Regions from separate parts of the Roseovarius sp. M141 genome, predicted to be linked through region 1. Evidence: riboswitches for the same ligand, from Rfam matches in the RefSeq annotation. Region 1 holds a riboswitch; each other region holds the start of a gene.
The links. Region 1 has a riboswitch for cobalamin ahead of FGD77_RS22035 (CbtB domain-containing protein). Riboswitches for the same ligand answer to the same signal wherever they lie in the genome.
Positions count from the first base shown of each region.

Region 2: it holds a riboswitch for cobalamin, as region 1 does, so the genes downstream of both, FGD77_RS08435 (energy-coupling factor ABC transporter permease) here and FGD77_RS22035 (CbtB domain-containing protein) in region 1, are expected to answer to the same signal.
Region 3: it holds a riboswitch for cobalamin, as region 1 does, so the genes downstream of both, FGD77_RS11805 (aromatic ring-hydroxylating dioxygenase subunit alpha) here and FGD77_RS22035 (CbtB domain-containing protein) in region 1, are expected to answer to the same signal.

Region 1 covers NZ_VCNH01000009.1:834-6,536, reverse strand. Annotated here, with positions in the region: gene FGD77_RS22055 (HD domain-containing protein) at 340-1,191, shown strand; gene FGD77_RS22050 (hypothetical protein) at 1,163-1,492, shown strand; gene FGD77_RS22045 (hypothetical protein) at 1,492-2,013, shown strand; partial or broken gene FGD77_RS22040 (transposase domain-containing protein) at 3,266-3,461, opposite strand; cobalamin riboswitch at 3,695-3,922, shown strand; partial or broken gene FGD77_RS22035 (CbtB domain-containing protein) at 3,955-4,138, shown strand; gene FGD77_RS22030 (CbtA family protein) at 4,236-4,697, shown strand; gene FGD77_RS22025 (CbtA family protein) at 4,588-4,842, shown strand; gene FGD77_RS22565 (hypothetical protein) at 5,110-5,346, shown strand.
Region 2 covers NZ_VCNH01000008.1:883,094-888,796, reverse strand. Annotated here, with positions in the region: gene FGD77_RS08455 (acetate/propionate family kinase) at 1-37, shown strand, start outside; gene FGD77_RS08450 (hypothetical protein) at 107-538, opposite strand; gene FGD77_RS08445 (universal stress protein) at 774-1,193, shown strand; gene cobF (precorrin-6A synthase (deacetylating)) at 1,274-2,011, opposite strand; gene FGD77_RS08435 (energy-coupling factor ABC transporter permease) at 2,070-2,747, opposite strand; cobalamin riboswitch at 2,804-2,985, opposite strand; gene cobA (uroporphyrinogen-III C-methyltransferase) at 3,013-3,732, opposite strand; gene FGD77_RS08425 (cobyrinate a,c-diamide synthase) at 3,729-5,045, opposite strand; gene cobM (precorrin-4 C(11)-methyltransferase) at 5,038-5,703, opposite strand, start outside.
Region 3 covers NZ_VCNH01000008.1:1,595,078-1,600,780, reverse strand. Annotated here, with positions in the region: gene FGD77_RS11830 (DUF6691 family protein) at 1-53, shown strand, start outside; gene FGD77_RS11825 (MBL fold metallo-hydrolase) at 57-962, shown strand; gene FGD77_RS11820 (TlpA disulfide reductase family protein) at 972-1,790, opposite strand; gene FGD77_RS11815 (response regulator) at 1,919-2,599, shown strand; gene FGD77_RS11810 (ATP-binding protein) at 2,590-3,924, shown strand; cobalamin riboswitch at 4,006-4,206, shown strand; gene FGD77_RS11805 (aromatic ring-hydroxylating dioxygenase subunit alpha) at 4,322-5,548, shown strand; gene FGD77_RS11800 (hybrid-cluster NAD(P)-dependent oxidoreductase) at 5,556-5,703, shown strand, end outside.

The sequences.
Region 1 (5,703 bases):
CGTCGTGATTTCCACTAGGGCTTGCAGGCATCACACAATGCTGTAGCATTGACTTTATAGGCATCCCCGATTAGAACAATAAGAGAACATTTACAGCGTGGCTATTCAAAGAGTTCGAGACCCCGTCCATAATCTTATTGAGTTTGATACTCGTGATGAGCTTGAGCGCGTCGTATGGAAGCTGCTTCAGAGCAGACCGTTTCAACGGCTGCGTAGAGTAAAAGCAGTTGGGCTTCTCCGAACTTGTGTATCCAGGCGCAACGCATACGCGGTTTGCTCACAGCATCGGCGTGTTTCATACGGCTAGAGAACTTATGGAGATCGTCAGGAAGAAGACAGATGATCAGGGGGTCACGTGAGAAAATCGCCTTGGCTGCTGCCATAGTGCATGATGTGGGTCATGGCCCATTCAGCCACGCTTTTGAAACCGTTGGAAAGCGTCTGAAGTTGAAGCTGGCCGATCATGAAGTTATGAGCGATGAGCTTATTCGAAATGGCGAAATTGCTGAAATTCTGAATGCAGATATCATGGATGGTTTCGCATCAAGTGTTGCTAACATGATTAAGAAAGAAGGTAAGATCACGCTTCACAACTCAGTTGTTTCCAGTCAATTTGACGCAGACCGTCTTGATTACATGCAGCGTGATCGGATGATGACAGGAAGTGAACATGCTGCCATTGATCTGACTTGGTTGTTGGCCAATCTCGACATTGGTGAAGTGACAACTGGCGTTGACGATATGGCTGTTGGTTCAGTACCGACCTTCGTAATCGGCCCGAAGGCGATACAAGCGGCTGAATCTTATGTTCTGGGGTTATTCCAACTTTACCCGACAATCTATTTTCATAAGACCACACGAGGTGCTGAGAAGTTATTCGCGGAAGTTCTGGTTCGACTCGTCGAGTTGGTTGGAGATGACGCTGTGGGGAAAACTGGATTACCTTCGAACCATCCACTGATCAAGTTTGCCAAGGAACCTGAGAGCCTCGAAACAGCCTTGGCTTTAGACGACACGGCTGTTTGGGGCGCACTTCAGCTTTTACTTGAAGCAGATGATCCAATCCTCTCGGAGTTTTCAGATCGTCTCCTGAACCGGAAACTTTTCAAATGCTATGACATTCGGGCGGAAATTACCCACAGATGTGACCCCCCACAATTCGATGGACCTGCAAAATATAGAGAAAATTGAAAAATGTTGCGCCTCGGCGGTGGTGAAGCTACAAGAATGGGAAAAGAAGCAAGAGGCAGTCGTTCCCCGTATCATCACAGATGAGGCCGAACGAAAGCCCTACAAGGCAGGTGGTGGTAGCAATGGCTATACTGAGCAGATCAACGTGCGTACCGATGGTGGCGAGTTGATCGACATCAGGCAACGGTCCGAGATAGTGAAATCTTTGAGTGTTTATAGGCTGACTCGCGCATACTATGATGAATCAGACGCTGAAGCCTTACAGGTAATAAAAGATATTGTTGAAGGGGAGATCAACTGATGTCCGATATTAGGATAGAAGAAGTTACAAATCTCATTCGAGATGCAGGTGGTCGGATCGTAGGTCGGACGCGGTTACAGAAGATTGCGTACCTGCTTACTGCGACGGGTCTCGATGATAGCTTTCGTTTTGCATACAAGCACTACGGCCCTTTCAGTGAAGAGTTGGCTTCATCTGCAAAGTTTGGTGCATTGTTTGGAAACCTCAATGAGCGCCAAGATCAAACGGCATGGGGTGGGACGTATTCCACGTATACTATTGATAATGTTCAAGAACTTGAACAAGGCAACCCACGCCATAGCCTTGCAACCCTTGCCGCTGCTGCCGACTCGATCGAGTTGGAGCTGGCCGCTACTGCGGTCTTTTTGGCCCACGATGGTTACGATGATCCCTGGAATGAAACGGCTCAACGTAAGCCTGAAAAGGCAACAGCCGTGCGCTTAGCTAATGCCAAGGCTCTCTTGGCCAGCCTGTCACAGATAGATGTTCCTACACCGATTCCGCAAACACTGTTGGCGTGATCACACAATCGTCCGAACCGCAGTTCGCGATCGTTAGTAACGGACTCTCGTCACTAACGATCGCTTGATTGCATTGGTCGGATATTTTTTCTGTTTCAAAGCCCTTCATCCGCCTCCTTTCAAAGAAACAGACTTACCCCAGTCGGGAATTTTTCAGTGGGGAGGGGGGAGGTCAATCGTTTATATGCAGCAATGGTGACCGTGATGAATGGCAGCTCAGGGCCGTTCGCGATCATGATCCAGTGAGATAAGGGATCGGCCACCTCAACGCCACCTCAACCCGCATACACCGTTTTGGCGCGGTCGGTGACGGTGAAACCCGGTCAATGTCGGGTGTCGTCGGAGTAGAAAATGCGCGGAATCAAAGGCTTGGCGCGTAAGTCACTGAAATATCTAAGTTATTGGAATCGCAGATATTTCGGCTCATAACCTGAAGGTCGTAGGTTCAAATCCTACTCCCGCAACCAAATAACAGCGCTAAATCAAAAGCTTAAAGCCCGACCTAATCAGTCGGGCTTTTGCTTGTCCGGTTTACATCAACGCCACATCAACACCGGACCAGAAAAACCGCACCAGCGTGCATAAGCGGGCAGCGACAGGCCACCGCGTGCAAAAAAACGCGACTTGCGGTTTGCTGGAACCGATTACCGCCATATAACGCTTACCGATTTGCAACCGGCCCTGCGAAAAAAAACCGTGGCAGCATCGCGCCATGATCTCCTTCCGCCTCACTTCCGATAACCATCCCGACACGCGCGGTGCGTCACGCGGCTGGCCGGGTAGCGTTTCGGACTGGCTTGACCAGTGCTGGATGACCCGGTGACCCTGACGCGGTACTCTTCGGCCATGGCGTGCGATGATGCAGTGTGGCGTTATCAGATGCGTGGAATTTCCCGCGGCCGATTGAAAACGCAACCTTGTGAAACAAATCGGGCCTATCTCTAGGCGGTCCCGCCGCATATTACTTTACGGGGGTTATATCCGACCTGTCCGTCCAGATCATCCGCAAGCCCGTGCCTGGTCCCGCGTCACGGCGTAATCCGCCAGCCAGTCGATCATCATCGCGCCCTCAGGTGACGCTTCAATCTCGTCGGCCATCCCTGACTGTTCGGCTCGGCTGTACTCCATCAATGGCGGGCGGACGCTCTGGCGAACATCAGAACCACTGTGCAGGCGCCGAGCGAGAGCATCGCGGTCCCGAGGGCGGCAGCTGGCGGCGTCCACACACGTCCCGTCTGACTGTTGTTGACACTTATTCCGCCGCCCAGTCCCACGGCATGAGGTCGTCGCGGCGGGGCATCTTGTGATCTGCGACGCGGTCGAGCACTCAGTGAAGACAAACATCTGGGTCGACGCTGTTCATGCGCGCGGTTTCGATAAGCGTGTAGGCGATGGCTGCGACTTTACCGCCGTCCTTTTTGCCCCATGAAGAGATAATTCTTGCGACCGAAGGTTGGCAAGCGGCACGCCGCCTTCGGCCTGCCGTAGCATCGAGATGACCGCGCGGTCGTGTTTCTGCTCGTTTTCAATCAGTATCTCCTCATGCGTCTTGCCAAACAAGTTTTGCTAATGAAGCACCTTACTTCCGGGAAGATTGCACACCTTACCACCGGAAATTCCTTGTGAAACAGTCTGGCTTCGCGACACAGCGAAAATCGTATTGCCTATGCGAAACCAAACTGGTTATATGAGCAGGCTTGGTGTTCCGAAAAGCGCAGAAATGTGTGGAACCTAACAGGGGAATTCAGTAAGGGCAGCCGCCCGAAGCTGGAGCCGCCCCCGCGACTGTAAGCGGTGAGCTGTTGCCCCTCATGCCACTTGCCAAACCCGACGACGGGTGCGGTGGGGAAGGCGGGCAAACAGCCACGACCCGCGAGCCAGGAGACCTGCCAAGCACGATTGAAACGCGATGCCGTCGGGTGGACGGTAAGGAGAGCTACAATGACTACACTGACCCAAGTTCAGGGCCAATCCCATGGCAAGTTGCGCGCTGATATATTGCCCGCGCTTTTCGCGGCAGTTCTGGGACTGGCGATTATTACCCTGACAGGCCACGTTCAGGCCTCCGGCGTTGCATGACGCCGCCCACGATGTGCGTCACGCCACCGGCTTTCCCTGCCACTAACGGATGTTCTCTAAATTTTTGACCAGCGCGTTGTTCGCTGGTGCTGTAGCTGGCTTGATTGCCGGTCTGCTACAGTTGGCATTCGTGCAGCCTGTTTTTGCTGCATGCGGAGCTTTATGAGCGTGGAGAACTGTTGCATTTCGGGGCCGATCCGGTCACCGCGCATCCGGTGTTGCCGGGGTTTGATGCGGTTCGTGACGGGCTGAGCGTGATCTTCACGATGCTGACCTATACGGGCTATGGCTTGCTCCTGCTGGCGATGATGTCAGTGGCCGAGGGGCGCGGCGCGCAGATAGATGGGCGCATGGGGATGATCTGGGGCATTGCGGGCTTCGTCACATTCCACCCTGCCCCGGCCTTTACGCTTGCGCCCGAGGTTCCGGGCGTGGCGGCGGCAGAGGTGGGTGCGAGGCAGGTCTGGTGGTTTTGCCACGGTCGTGTCGGCGGGGGTGGCGCTGTGGCTGCTTGCGTTTGCGCGCAATTGGGCGCTTCGGGGTCTGGCCGTGGTCTTGCTGGCAGCACCTCATTTGATCGGCGCGCCAGAGCCGGACAGCTTTAGTGGCACAGTGCCACCAGAAATCGCTGCCCTCTTCGCGGCGCGGGCCGCGGGCGTCGGTTTGGCCGCGTGGGTGTTGCTGGGCGCCTTCGCCGGTTATTTTTGGCGGCGGGAGGAGGCGCACGACACAGCGAGAGTTGGCGCATGAACAGGGCGCTTGGTCTTTTTCATCATCGGACTGGTGTTCGGTGGCGGAATAGGCTTCACGCTTGCTGCGGGCAGTGGGGTCACTTTTGATGGGGCACGATCACGGTTATGCTGCTGTGCATGGCGGCATGACTAAGGGGGGGCCACAGCGGCAGCGCGCAGATATCGCGCACACCACTGCGCTTGAGGTGCCCCGCACTCCGTGCGCCACGAGGTTGCAATTGAGCTGACCCCGCGATCCAGATCGAGGGCTACAACCTTCAGGTTCATGCCGGAAACTTCACCTTCACGCCGGGCCGTCGGCCTGGTGGATGTGCCGGGCGAGGGGCATGCGCATGTTTATGTCAACGGTGAAAAGCTGGGCCGTCTTTATGGCGCATGGATGCATCTTCCACGTCTGCCACCAGGCGAGGTGATCGTTTTGGTCACGCTGAACAGCAACACCCACGGCCCGCTTGCCGTGGACGGGACGCTTTTTGCCGCCATCACGACGCTTTTTCGTTGAGGAGTGACCGTTGCGTCAGCGAATACCGGAAGCCCGCCATGCGCCTTTTGATCTCCAGAAAGGAGACCCGCCAATGACCGCTTCCTTGCATGTCTGCATGACTTGCCGCGCTGGCGAGGTGCCACAGGACGATGCGCCACGCCCCGGCGCATTGCTGCACGCAGCCTTGACCGAGCCAGGTGCGCCGGAAGGGTGCAGATCGTGCCGGTTGAATGCCTGTCGGCCTGTTCACAGGGGCGACTGTTGCACTGTCGTCGCCCGGAAAATGGACCTACATCTATGGACGGCTGAGCCGTGCCGACAGTGTCGAAATCCCTTGCAGGTGCCGCCGCTTATGCCGCCTCCGCCGATGGCCTT
Region 2 (5,703 bases), on a different contig from region 1:
GGCGCGCCATGCCTGTGATGCGCTGGAAGGCCCCTAGATCGTGTGCACGATGCGGCGTGCAGGATCGACCCCGGACAAACCGGGGTCCACCACGCGCCGTATCCACTCAAACAGGGTCGGATTTTGCGGTTTTCGTGGCTCTTTGCGTCTTTTCGGCGGTTTCCTGAATCGCGGTGATTTCATTGCGGGCCAGCGCATCTGCACAATGCGTCAACATCTCGGTGCACTCTCTGGCATCCGCTGTCAGGCGCTCCATGGCGCCGGATTGCAATTCGGTCACTTCCTTGATCATCAGCGCCGGATCGCGGCCACCTTCGGAGGCGATTCGCCGGCCGGCATCGATTATCGCGTGCGTTGCAGCCTGCCTGCGGCGAAACCAGGCTGTCGAAAACGTTTCGATTTCGTCCCAGAACCGCTCCTGCGCCTGAAACAAATGCTTGCTCTGGGGGGGCAGAAACAGGGGATTCGCTGTAAATAGAACCTGCGACGCATTCAGTGCATCTTCGATCGCAGGGGTGGTATTTTCGTGACGTGCCATCTTGTTGTCCTTTGCTGTTCAAAATCTGCTGACCATGATTGCGGGTGATGGTAGCGACCTCCACGTGGATCGGCATCAACTTCCGGCACCGCCTCGCGGCACCCGGCAGAACACTGCCCAATCTCAGGCAGTCAATGACAGCCTATTCCGAAATCTGTTGGCCTTCTTTGCGCCATGTCATTGTTGCAGCGACGGGATGTGTCACGATGACCCGACAACGCGAGGAGAGTGAAACATGTACAAGCACATTCTGATTCCCACCGACGGCTCTGATCTGTCGCTGAAGGGGGTCGAGCATGGTGTCAGACTGGCCAAGGAAAACGCCAGCCAGGTGTCCGTGATCAAGGTCAGCCAACCCTACCCGCTGCAAAGCGCGGCAACGCTGGACTCCTGGAGCACCGCCCAGAAGGCCCACGCCCAGGACGCTTTGGCCAAGGCCAAGGCGATTGCCGAAAAGCACGGCGTCGACATCACAACGCGCCAGGACACCAACGATTCGGCTGCCGACGCGATTCTGGAGTCCGCCCAAAGCCTGGAATGCGATCTGATCGTCATGGCCTCGCATGGCCGACGCGGTATCAGCCGTCTGTTGCTGGGCAGCCAGACGTCCGAAGTCGTCAGCCACAGCCCGATCCCGGTGCTTGTCGTTCGCTAAGCCGGATCGGGCGGCGGCGCGCCAGCATTGGCAAAATGGCGCGTCGCGCGATGGCAGTGTCCTCATCCGGACACCACCCGTCACCTCCTGCGAAGCAGATAGATGTCCATGATCCAGCCATGTTCGGCGCGGGCGGCCTTGCGCATGGCCTCGATAGGATCCGCGGCATCGGCCAAGGCGCCGTGATGTAATACCTGTTCCGGCATCCCCAGAAAGGCGCCCCACCAGATCGTGACGCCCTTTGGGTCCAGATTTCGGAAACTGCATTCGCCATCCAGCATGACCACTATCGTCTCGGCGTCCTCGGGCCAGCCGTGATCGCGCAATCGCCGCCCGGTGGTGATCTGCACCGGGCCGTTTATCGTGTTCAGCGGGATGGCATGGGCCGCCGTCAGCGCCTGAATCGCCGTAATCCCCGGCACCACGCGGACCTGAGGCGGCGCAGGCAGGCGCGCGGCGATACGCATGGTGCTGTCATACAGCGATGGATCGCCCCACACCAGCAGGGCGACGGGGCCGTCTGCCCCGCCAGGGCCCAGGGCCGCCTGCCAGCGCGCGGCGATCTGATCATGCCATGCGTCCACCCGCTCGATATACGGCAGGTCCGGGTCGCGCACCGGATAGTCAAAGGTGATGATCCGCGCCGCCGTGCCGCTGGCTGCAATGATGCGGCGCCTCAGTTCGGCCAGGTCGTCCTTGCCCGCGCCCTTGTGCGGCACAAGGATCGTCGCCGCGTCGCGCAGCGCCTGCATCCCCTCGCCCGTCACATGGCCCGGACTGCCGGTCCCGATCCCGATCAGCCAGAGATCTTCAATCACAGCGTCATCCCATAAAAAATCCGGGCCCATCGCTGGACCCGGAGATATCTACCTGCGATCAGGACGCGTTATACAGGCGATGCGTGAACAGCCCCCGGATACTGCCGTCGCGCAGCGCCTTGGCGCCCGCCAGAATGGCCAGATCGGCAATCGGTTCGACCAGAACGACCAGCATGTAAGCCGCGCCAAAGGTCCAGACGGCGTTCAGGTTGGCCGCGCCGAAACCCTGACCGTAGACCGCCCAGAACGCGACCCAGGCGACGACGCCGCCCTGATACGCGACCGACAGCTTGAACACGTCCGCATAGGCCAGATCGACATAGGCGCGGTCCTGCGGGATGATGCGCTGCGCCAGCGCGTCGATGGCAAACAGCGGTACAAGCAGCGTCGTGACGTTGACAAAGTACATCGGCATGTCGGTCGGCGCAAAGAACATGCCCTGCACCAGCAGACCCACGGCCAGACCCAGCGCAGCCGGGGCTGAACCCAGCAGCAGGAACAGCGTCGTGCCAAGGATGAAATGCACCTCGGACACGCCGACGGCGAAATGCGGCATCAGTTCGAAAAATATGAAGACGCCGATGGTGGCCAGCACGGTGCGGACAGCAAAAGAGGCGACGTTGTGCGTGGCCAGATCGCCCGCGATCAGCTTGACGGCATACCCGGCAGCGGCGGCGGCAGTGCCATAGGCAAATATCATTTTTGCGCCGTCGACGACGCCCGGTTCGATATGCATGAAACAAGTCCCTTGTGATGCCGCCCCTCCGGCGACGTTGGATATAATGAATGCGTATCGGCCTTCGGTTTCACGGCAGGTCTCCTGACTTGCGGGTCAATGCGCGCCGGCCCTTCCCAGCCATTCGGCCAGTGGTTTCGCCTTTGCACTCACCGCTTACAGTTGCGGGGGCAGTCCGGGTGTTTCACCCGATTCCCTTTGAAGTCACAGATGTGACGCCGTAACCAGACGCTACGTCAAAGAGCCGCCTCTCGCAAAGACTAAATCATCCCTCGGCAAGCGGACCGTAGAGGATCAGCGCTGGCGTCTCGCCTATTTCACTGCTCAGCCGGTCAGCCAGCGCCGCGACGCTCATCCGCGTCAGGCGCTGATCGGAACCACTGACATCCTCGGCCAGAAGCGCGGGGGTATCGGCGGGCAACCCGTGGGCATGCAGCGTCTGATACAGTTTTGGAAACGTCCGTTTCCCCATGAAAACGACGGTCGTTGCCATCGGATCGGCCAGCGCTTGCAGGTTCATATCCTGCGGCAGCTGACCGCTGATGTCATGGCCGGTGACAAATTGCACGCGCCGCGCGGTCAGGCGGCGGGTCAGCGGGATGCCCGCGGCGGCGGCGGCGGCAATGGCCGACGGCACGCCGGGAATGATCTCATAGGGAATGCCCGCCTCGCGCAACGCGATCAGTTCTTCCTCCAGCCGCCCGAACAGGCCGCTGTCACCGGATTTCAGCCGCACGACACGCTGATCGATCTGCGCATATTCAACCAGCAGACGGCTGACATGGTGCTGACGCGGCGATGCCCGCCCTGCCCTTTTGCCCACACCGATCAGGTCGGCGCCGCTGCGCGCATGGCTCAGGATCGGCCCCGAGGACAGATCGTCGAACAGCACCGCATCGGCGCGTTTCAAACGGTCCACCGCCTTCAGGGTCAATAGCTCGGGATCGCCGGGGCCGGACCCGACAAAGCTGACGAAACCGGTCATGCCTCCTCCTCCGCCGTGATAAGGTGAAAGAACGTGCCCGAGACATGACCGCGATACGACCCCGTTTCCGGCACCGGGTTGCCATCGGCATCGCCCACGGCCGCCAGCGGCGCATCGGGCTGTTCCAGAATGGTGGAGTAGTGGTACTCATGCCCGCGCAACCGGGCGCCGGGCGCGTGCCCCGGCAGGGGCGCATGCAGCACTGCCTGCCGGTAGCCCAGATGAAATTTGCGTTTCTCATAGCTGGTGACGAGGCCCAGCAGCCCGGCCATCGCGTGGCGCTGTCCCTCCTTGTCGATCAGCGCCGCGCCCAGTGCCATGTAGCCACCACATTCACCATGCACGGGCCGCGTTTCGGCGTGATGCCGCAGGCCGGTGCGGAAAGTATTCGCCGCCGCCAGCCGACCTGCGTGCAGTTCGGGATAACCGCCCGGCAGCCAGACCAGATCGGCGCCGGGGTCCGGCGCCTCATCCGCCAGCGGCGAAAACGGCAGCACCTCGGCCCCCGCCGCGCGCCAGCCTTCGACCAGATGCGGATAGGTGAACGAAAACGCCGCATCCTGCGCCAGCGCGATCCGCTGCGCGGGCGGCGGGGGCAACCTGCCGCCCTGTCCCGCGCCCTTGCCGCGAGCCGCCGATTTGATCGCGTCTATATCGACGTGTTCGCGCAGGAACGTGGCATAACCTGTGATAGCGGCCTCCAGATCGGGATGCTCGACCGCCTGAATGAGGCCCAGATGCCGCTCGGGCAATGTCAGATCACCGCGCCGTGGCAGGGCGCCCAGCACTGTCAGCCCGGCCTTTTCCATGCCCAGCGCCGTCAGACGTTCATGCCGGGGCGACGCAACCCGGTTCAGGATCACACCGGCAAACGGCACATCCGGGTTATACATCCTGAATCCCAGCGCCGCCGCTGCCGCCGATTGCGCCTGTCCGCTGACGTCGACGACCAGCACCACGGGCCAGCCCATGCGCAACGCCGTTTCGGCGCTGGTGCCAAAGCCGCTTTGCCCGCGCGTGGCGACCCCGTCATAGAGACCCATCGACCCTTCGGCGACGCAGATCTCGGCGCCCTTGGCCTGCGCCGCGATGGCGTTCAGCAGCCCGTCGCCCATCGCCCATGTATCGAGGTTGAACGACGCGCGCCCGGCGGCGGCCAGATGAAACGCCGGGTCGATGTAATCGGGCCCCGATTTGAACGGCTGCACCCGCATCCCATCATCGGCCAGCGCACGCAACAGGCCCAGCATCACCGTCGTCTTGCCCGTCCCCGAGGACGGGGCCGAGATCATTATGCCGGGTGCATCACTCATCGCTGTCGCTCCACCCGGCCCAAGGGCTGTTCGCGCTTTGCGGTCTGTAGCGGCGGTCGTAATCCTTGGCGTAAAGGCAGCTTTCCGCGAACCCCTCCCCACCCAAGGCAGGCCCGACGAGGATCAGCGCGGTGCGCGTGATCCCCGCGTCCAGCCGCCCGGCAATGTCGGCCAGAGTGCCGCGAATGATCCGCTGATCCGGCCAGGAGGCGCGAAATACGATGGCGACGGGGCACTCCGCGCCATAGGCGGGCGTCAGGCTGTCTGTCACATGGGCCAGGTTCTGGATCGACAGATGGATCGCCAGCGTCGCCCCGGTGGCGGCGAAATTAACCAGCGTCTCGCCCTCGGGCATCGAGGATGCCCGCCCCGGCGTGCGCGTCAGCACCAGCGATTGCGCAAGGCCGGGCAGCGTCAGCTCCGCCCCCAGCGCGGCGGCGGCGGCGGCAAAGGACGGCACGCCCGGCGTGACCGACACCGGGATGTCCAGGGCGTGCAGGCGGCGGATCTGCTCGCCCATCGCGGACCAGACCGACAGATCCCCCGAATGCAGCCGCGCGACATCCTGACCGGCGCCGTGCGCGCGTTGCATTTCGCCAATGATCGCATCCAGATCCATCGACGCGGTGTTCACGATATGCGCGCCCTCGGGGCAGTG
Region 3 (5,703 bases), on a different contig from region 1:
TCGTATTGGGCCGCCGCCTGAAATCCACTTCGCTTGCAAAAAGGAGCGCATGATCCATGAGCAATGATGCAATCACCCGCCACTCGCCCTCGACCGGGCCGGACAGCCCTGACGTCTGGGGTATTTACGAGCCTGACACCGGATCGATCCAGTATATCTGCGCCTGCCCGACAACCAAACGCGCAGCGCTGATCGATGTGGTCTGGAATTTCGACCCCAAGAGCTTTGGCACCGACACGCGCAGCATGGATCAGGTACTCAAACTGGCCGAGGAAAACGGGCTGAGCATCGCCATGATCCTCGATACGCACCCCCATGCCGATCACCTGATGGCCTCGGCCCAGTTGAAAGAGCGGCTGGGCATACCCAATGCCATCGGCGCCAAGATCCGCGAGATTTCAGCCCTCTGGCGCGACATTTACAACACGCCAGAAGCTTTTGATCCGGAACGCGATTTTGACCACCTGTTCGAGGATGGGGACAGTTTCCGGATCGGCGATCTGGGCGTGCGCGTGATGCTTTCGCCGGGCCATACGCTGGGTTCGATCACCTATGTTTGCGGGGATGCCGCCTTTGTCCACGACACGCTGATGATGCCGGATGCCGGCACCAGCCGCGCCGATTTTCCCGGCGGATCGGCGGATGATCTGTGGCAATCGATCCAGGACATCCTCAGCCTGCCCGACGACACGCGCCTGTATGTCGGGCATGATTACGGCACCAAGGACCGCGACGTTCCGGCGTGGGAGGCGACCATCGCCGAGCATAAAGCGCAGAACAAGCATGTGAAATCCGGCACGGACAAGGATGATTTCATCAAGACGCGCCAAGACCGCGACGCGACGCTGGCCCTGCCCAACCGGATGCTGGCCGCGCTTCAGATCAACCTGCGCGGCGGTCGCTTGCCCGATGCCGAAGGGGATGGGCATTCCTATCTCAAGATACCGGTGGACAAGTTCTGAGACGCGCCGTCACGGCGCCCCTGCCGCGACCTGCCGTAGCGCCCGCTCCAGAGCTGCGCGCGATATCTCTCCGGTATGGGACTGCACCAATGCTCCGGTTCGATCAAAAATCAACGTCGCGGGCAGCCCCTTGGCGCCGAGCGTCTTCATCAGCGCCATCTGACGATCCAGTACGATGTGATCTGCCGCCAGCCCTTCGCTCGCAAGGAACCTGCCAATCTGCGCCGCGCCCTCGCCCTGATTGGCAAAGACGAATGTCGCCTCATCGCCCTTGGCCGCGACATCCAACATCATCGGCATCTCGCTCCGACAAGGCGGGCACCATGTCGCCCAAAGGTTCAGAACGACAGGCCCCTCGATATCCTCCAGCGTCACATCGGGGCCCCGCAGCGCGTCGAACGTGCCGCCGGGCAGGTCCGGGGCGGGGCCGATAAACGCGCTGTTCACCGCAAGAAACACAGCAGCAGCCGCAACCGCCCCCAGCGCAAGCGGCCAGAGTGCCGCGCGATGACGTAACCCCGCAAAGACGATCATCATGGCAGCGGCGATTGCCCCGTACCATGGCGCAAAACCGCCCTGCCACAGCTTGAGCGCGTCCCAAGGCTGCGCCGCGAAACTGGCCGAATTTACTAGGACGAAGCCTAACCGCGCGCCGATAATCCACGCAGCGAAAACGGCAAACGCCCAGCGCGACCCGCCGTGCCGCCGTGCCCTTGCTGCGGCGCCAAAGCCGCGGAAATCAGCGATCAAAAGGAAAGCCATAGCCGCCGTAACAAAGGCGAGGCGCGAGGCGTCCATGACCAGCGGCCCGAGGGCGACGCCGTTCATTGCAGCGCTCGCTTGGCTATGAGACTGGCAAGGGATATGGCTTTATGAACTGTCATGGCGCCCGGTTAGGATGGCGGCCTTAAGCAAACCTTAAGGCAGGCGCCCCACCTGCACCTTATGGAGCAATCATGCGGATCTTGATAGTCGAAGACGACGCGGTGCTGGCAGATGGGCTGGTGGTGGGGCTGCGCCTGAAGGGGTTCACGCCGGAACCCGTCCGCACGCTGGCCGATGCCCGCGCTGCGCTGGAAACGTCGGATTTCGCAGCGGTGGTGCTGGACCTCATGCTGCCTGACGGATCGGGGTTGGACCTGCTGAAGGCCCTGCGCGCCAATGGGATAGGGACACCCGTCCTGCTGCTGACCGCGCGCGACCAGACGCGCGACAGGGTGGACGGGCTGGATGCGGGCGCGGACGATTACCTTGGCAAGCCCTTCGATCTGGACGAGCTGTCGGCGCGGCTGCGCGCGATCCTGCGCCGCCGCGAGGGGCGCGCGGCACCGGTCATCCAGTGGAACGGTCTGGTGCTGGATCCGGCCGCGCAAAGCGGCGCATTCCACGGCACCGACATCCGGTTTTCGCGCCGCGAATTTGCAGTGCTGCACGCGCTGATCGAGCGGCCCGGCCACATCCTGTCGAAATCCCGGATCGAGGACCGGCTCTATGGCTGGCAGGAGGACGTCGAAAGCAACACGATCGAGGTGCACATTCACCATCTACGGGCCAAGCTGGGACGCGGCTATATCGAAACGGTGCGCGGCCTGGGTTACCGTCTGGCACCCGAGGGGGGACCGCGTGCATGTCCCTGAAAGTACGCCTGTTCCTTCTGCTCTCGGCGGCGACCGGGCTGGTTTGGTTGTCGGCAGTCCTGTGGATCGACCATTCGACGCGCGGCGAGGTCGAAAAGGTGCTGGACGCCCGCCTGCGCGAGGCGGCGACGATGGTGTCGTCGCTGATCTCGGACCGGCGGATTGACGTGACAGCAGGCTCCCCCGGCCCGCTCTCCCTGCCCACGCCGGATGGCACGCGCTATTCGCGGCAGCTGTCCTGCCAGATCTGGTCACTGGAGGGGGGGCTGCTGGGCCGGTCCGAAGGCGCCCCCAGCGCCCGCCTGACCAGTTCTACTCAGACAGGTTTTTCCCAAACAATGGTCGATGGCGAGCTGTGGCGCGTCTATGCCACCGTCAATCCCGAACTGGGCGTGCGCGTCATGGTTGGCGACGCGGTCGAGGTGCGCGACCGGCTGGTGCGCGATGTCATGACGGGTTTTGCCGTACCGGCTGCGGTGGTTCTGCCGCTGCTTGCCGCGCTGATCTGGCTCAGCGTCGGGCGCGGTCTGAAGCCTCTGGACCGGCTGGCGCAGGGCCTGCGGGCACGCAACCCTCAGGATCTCAGCCCCCTCCCCGTCGGCCCTGCGCCGCGCGAAATACGTCCCGTTCGCCGCGCGCTGAACCGCCTCTTTGCCGAAGTCGAAGCCGTGCGCGCGACCGAACGTGATTTCGTCGCCTTCGCCGCGCATGAGCTGAAAACGCCGATGGCGGGCCTGCGCATGCAGGCGCAGATCGCCCGAATCGCAGAAGATGAGGACACTCGCCGCCACGCCCTGCAAACCATCGAACATTCGGTGGACCGCACCGACCGTCTGGTGCGTCAATTGCTGGAACTGGCCGCGGTCGAACGTCATGCCGACACGTCGGCACCGGCCGATCTGAATGCGCTGATCACGGACGTGGTGCGCGATCTTGGCGCGATAGCAGCGCGGCACGGCGTACAGATCAACGTGACAGGCGACGGTGTGACAATTCGCACCGTTCCCTATCTGGTGCATGCGGCGCTGCGCAATGTGCTGGAGAACGCCATCGCCGCATCGCCCGAGGGCGGCACCGTGCGGATATGCTTAGAACGGTGCGCCGATGGCGTCTCGATCAGCGTCCAGGACCAAGGTCCGGGCATCGCACCCGCGCAACTGGGCCGAATCACCGAGCGCTTCTATCGCCCCCCCGGCGCACGGCAGGGCGGCAGCGGTTTGGGCCTTGCTATTGTGGCCAGCGCGGTCGAGCGGCTGGGCGGGCGGATGGACCTTCCGCCGCCTGCTGGGGCCGGCCAAACCGTGCGTTTGGTGCTTTCAACATAGCGGCCTCTACGTCATGCGCACCGATGTCTGTTTTCCAGCGCCGAAGGTCGCAATCCGGTGATCTTCGGGCATGCAAACGGCGTAGGGCTGTGCCTGCAAGGTGCCGTTCCGCGAGGGCCGGAGAATTGGGAAGCCGGTCAGACACCGGCGCTGCCCCCGCAACGGTAGGATCCGCGGCCGGGCGCGATAATGACCACCGGGCAATGCCCCGGCAATGGTATCGCGCTCCAGCCATTCGGCACGGATCAAGCCCGCAAACCAGCCTTGCAAGACGCTAAACCGCGGGTGGCGGTGCGGGCGCCTGTCTCGGGTCTGGCAGCTGTTTTGGCGCCCCCCGGTAAGGTGTCGGCCGCTTCCCGGACCAACAGCCGCCACGTGCGGCAGGAGAGACCGCCAGATGAGCCCTTCGATCGACACCCTTCTGGCGCGGCGCAGGCCGGGCCACGCGCTGGAGCAGCCCTTTTACACCGACCCCGGCATCTTTGCCGCTGACATGGACGCGCTGTTCTACCGCGAATGGCTGTTCGCCGTGCCCGCATGCGAGCTGCCCAAGCCGGGCGCCTACGTGACATTGCAGATCGGCGCCTATGGCGTGATCGTGGTCAAGGGCACCGATGGCGTCATCCGCGCCTTTCACAATTCCTGCCGGCATCGCGGGTCAATCATATGCAAGGCAGCCAAGGGCAGCGCGCCCAAGCTGGTCTGCCCCTACCACCAGTGGACCTACGAGCTGGACGGCCGCCTGCTGTGGGCGCGCGAAATGGGCAGTGATTTCGACCCGTCGCGCCATGGTCTGAAAACCGTGCATTGCCGCGATCTGGCCGGGCTGATCTATATCTGCCTTGCCGATGAGGCACCCGATTTCGACACCTTCGAAGACCTCGCCCGCCCCTATCTGGAAGTGCATGATCTGAGCGATGCCAAGGTCGCGTATGAGTCCAGCATTGTCGAGAACGGCAACTGGAAACTGGTGTGGGAAAATAACCGCGAATGTTATCACTGTGGTGGCAATCACCCGGGCCTCTGCCGGTCGTTCACCGACGATCCGACCGTAACGGGCATCACCGACGGCGAGGCTCCGCCGCATCTTCAGGCTCATTTCGACCGGCTGGAGGCGCAGGGATATCCGTCGCAATTCCGCATGGCCGAGGACATACAGTACCGGCTGGCGCGGATGCCGCTGTTGCCGGGGGCCAAGAGCTTTACCATGGACCTTCAGCCCGCCAGTAAGCGCATTCTGGGCCGGGTACAGGACGACACGGCTGGCACGCTGCTGAAATATCATTATCCCAGCACCTGGAATCACTTCCTGCCTGATCACACCGTGGTTTTTCGGGTCAACCCCCTGACAGAGACGACGACAGAGGTCACGACAAAATGGCTGGTTCACAAGGACGCGATCGAGGGCGTCGACTACGACGTGAAGCGCCTGACGGAAGTCTGGGTCGCCACCAATGACGAGGACCGCCGCGTGGTCGAGGACAATCAGCACGGCATCAATTCCCCCGCCTACGAGCCGGGGCCCTATTCGCCGATCCACGAAAGCGGCGTCATGGGTTTTGTCGATTGGTATTGCAACATGATGGCGCGCCGCAACGACCCCGCGACCATGGTAGCGGAGTAAACGAACGATGAAAGATCTCCCCCCCGAGTCCAGCAGTATCTGGCACCAAGACGAATCGCTGGAATGCGTGTCGGTCATCCCCGAGATGCCGAACACGGCGACATTCACATTTCGGGCGCCATCGGGCGCGCTGTTCGACTTTCGGCCCGGCCAGT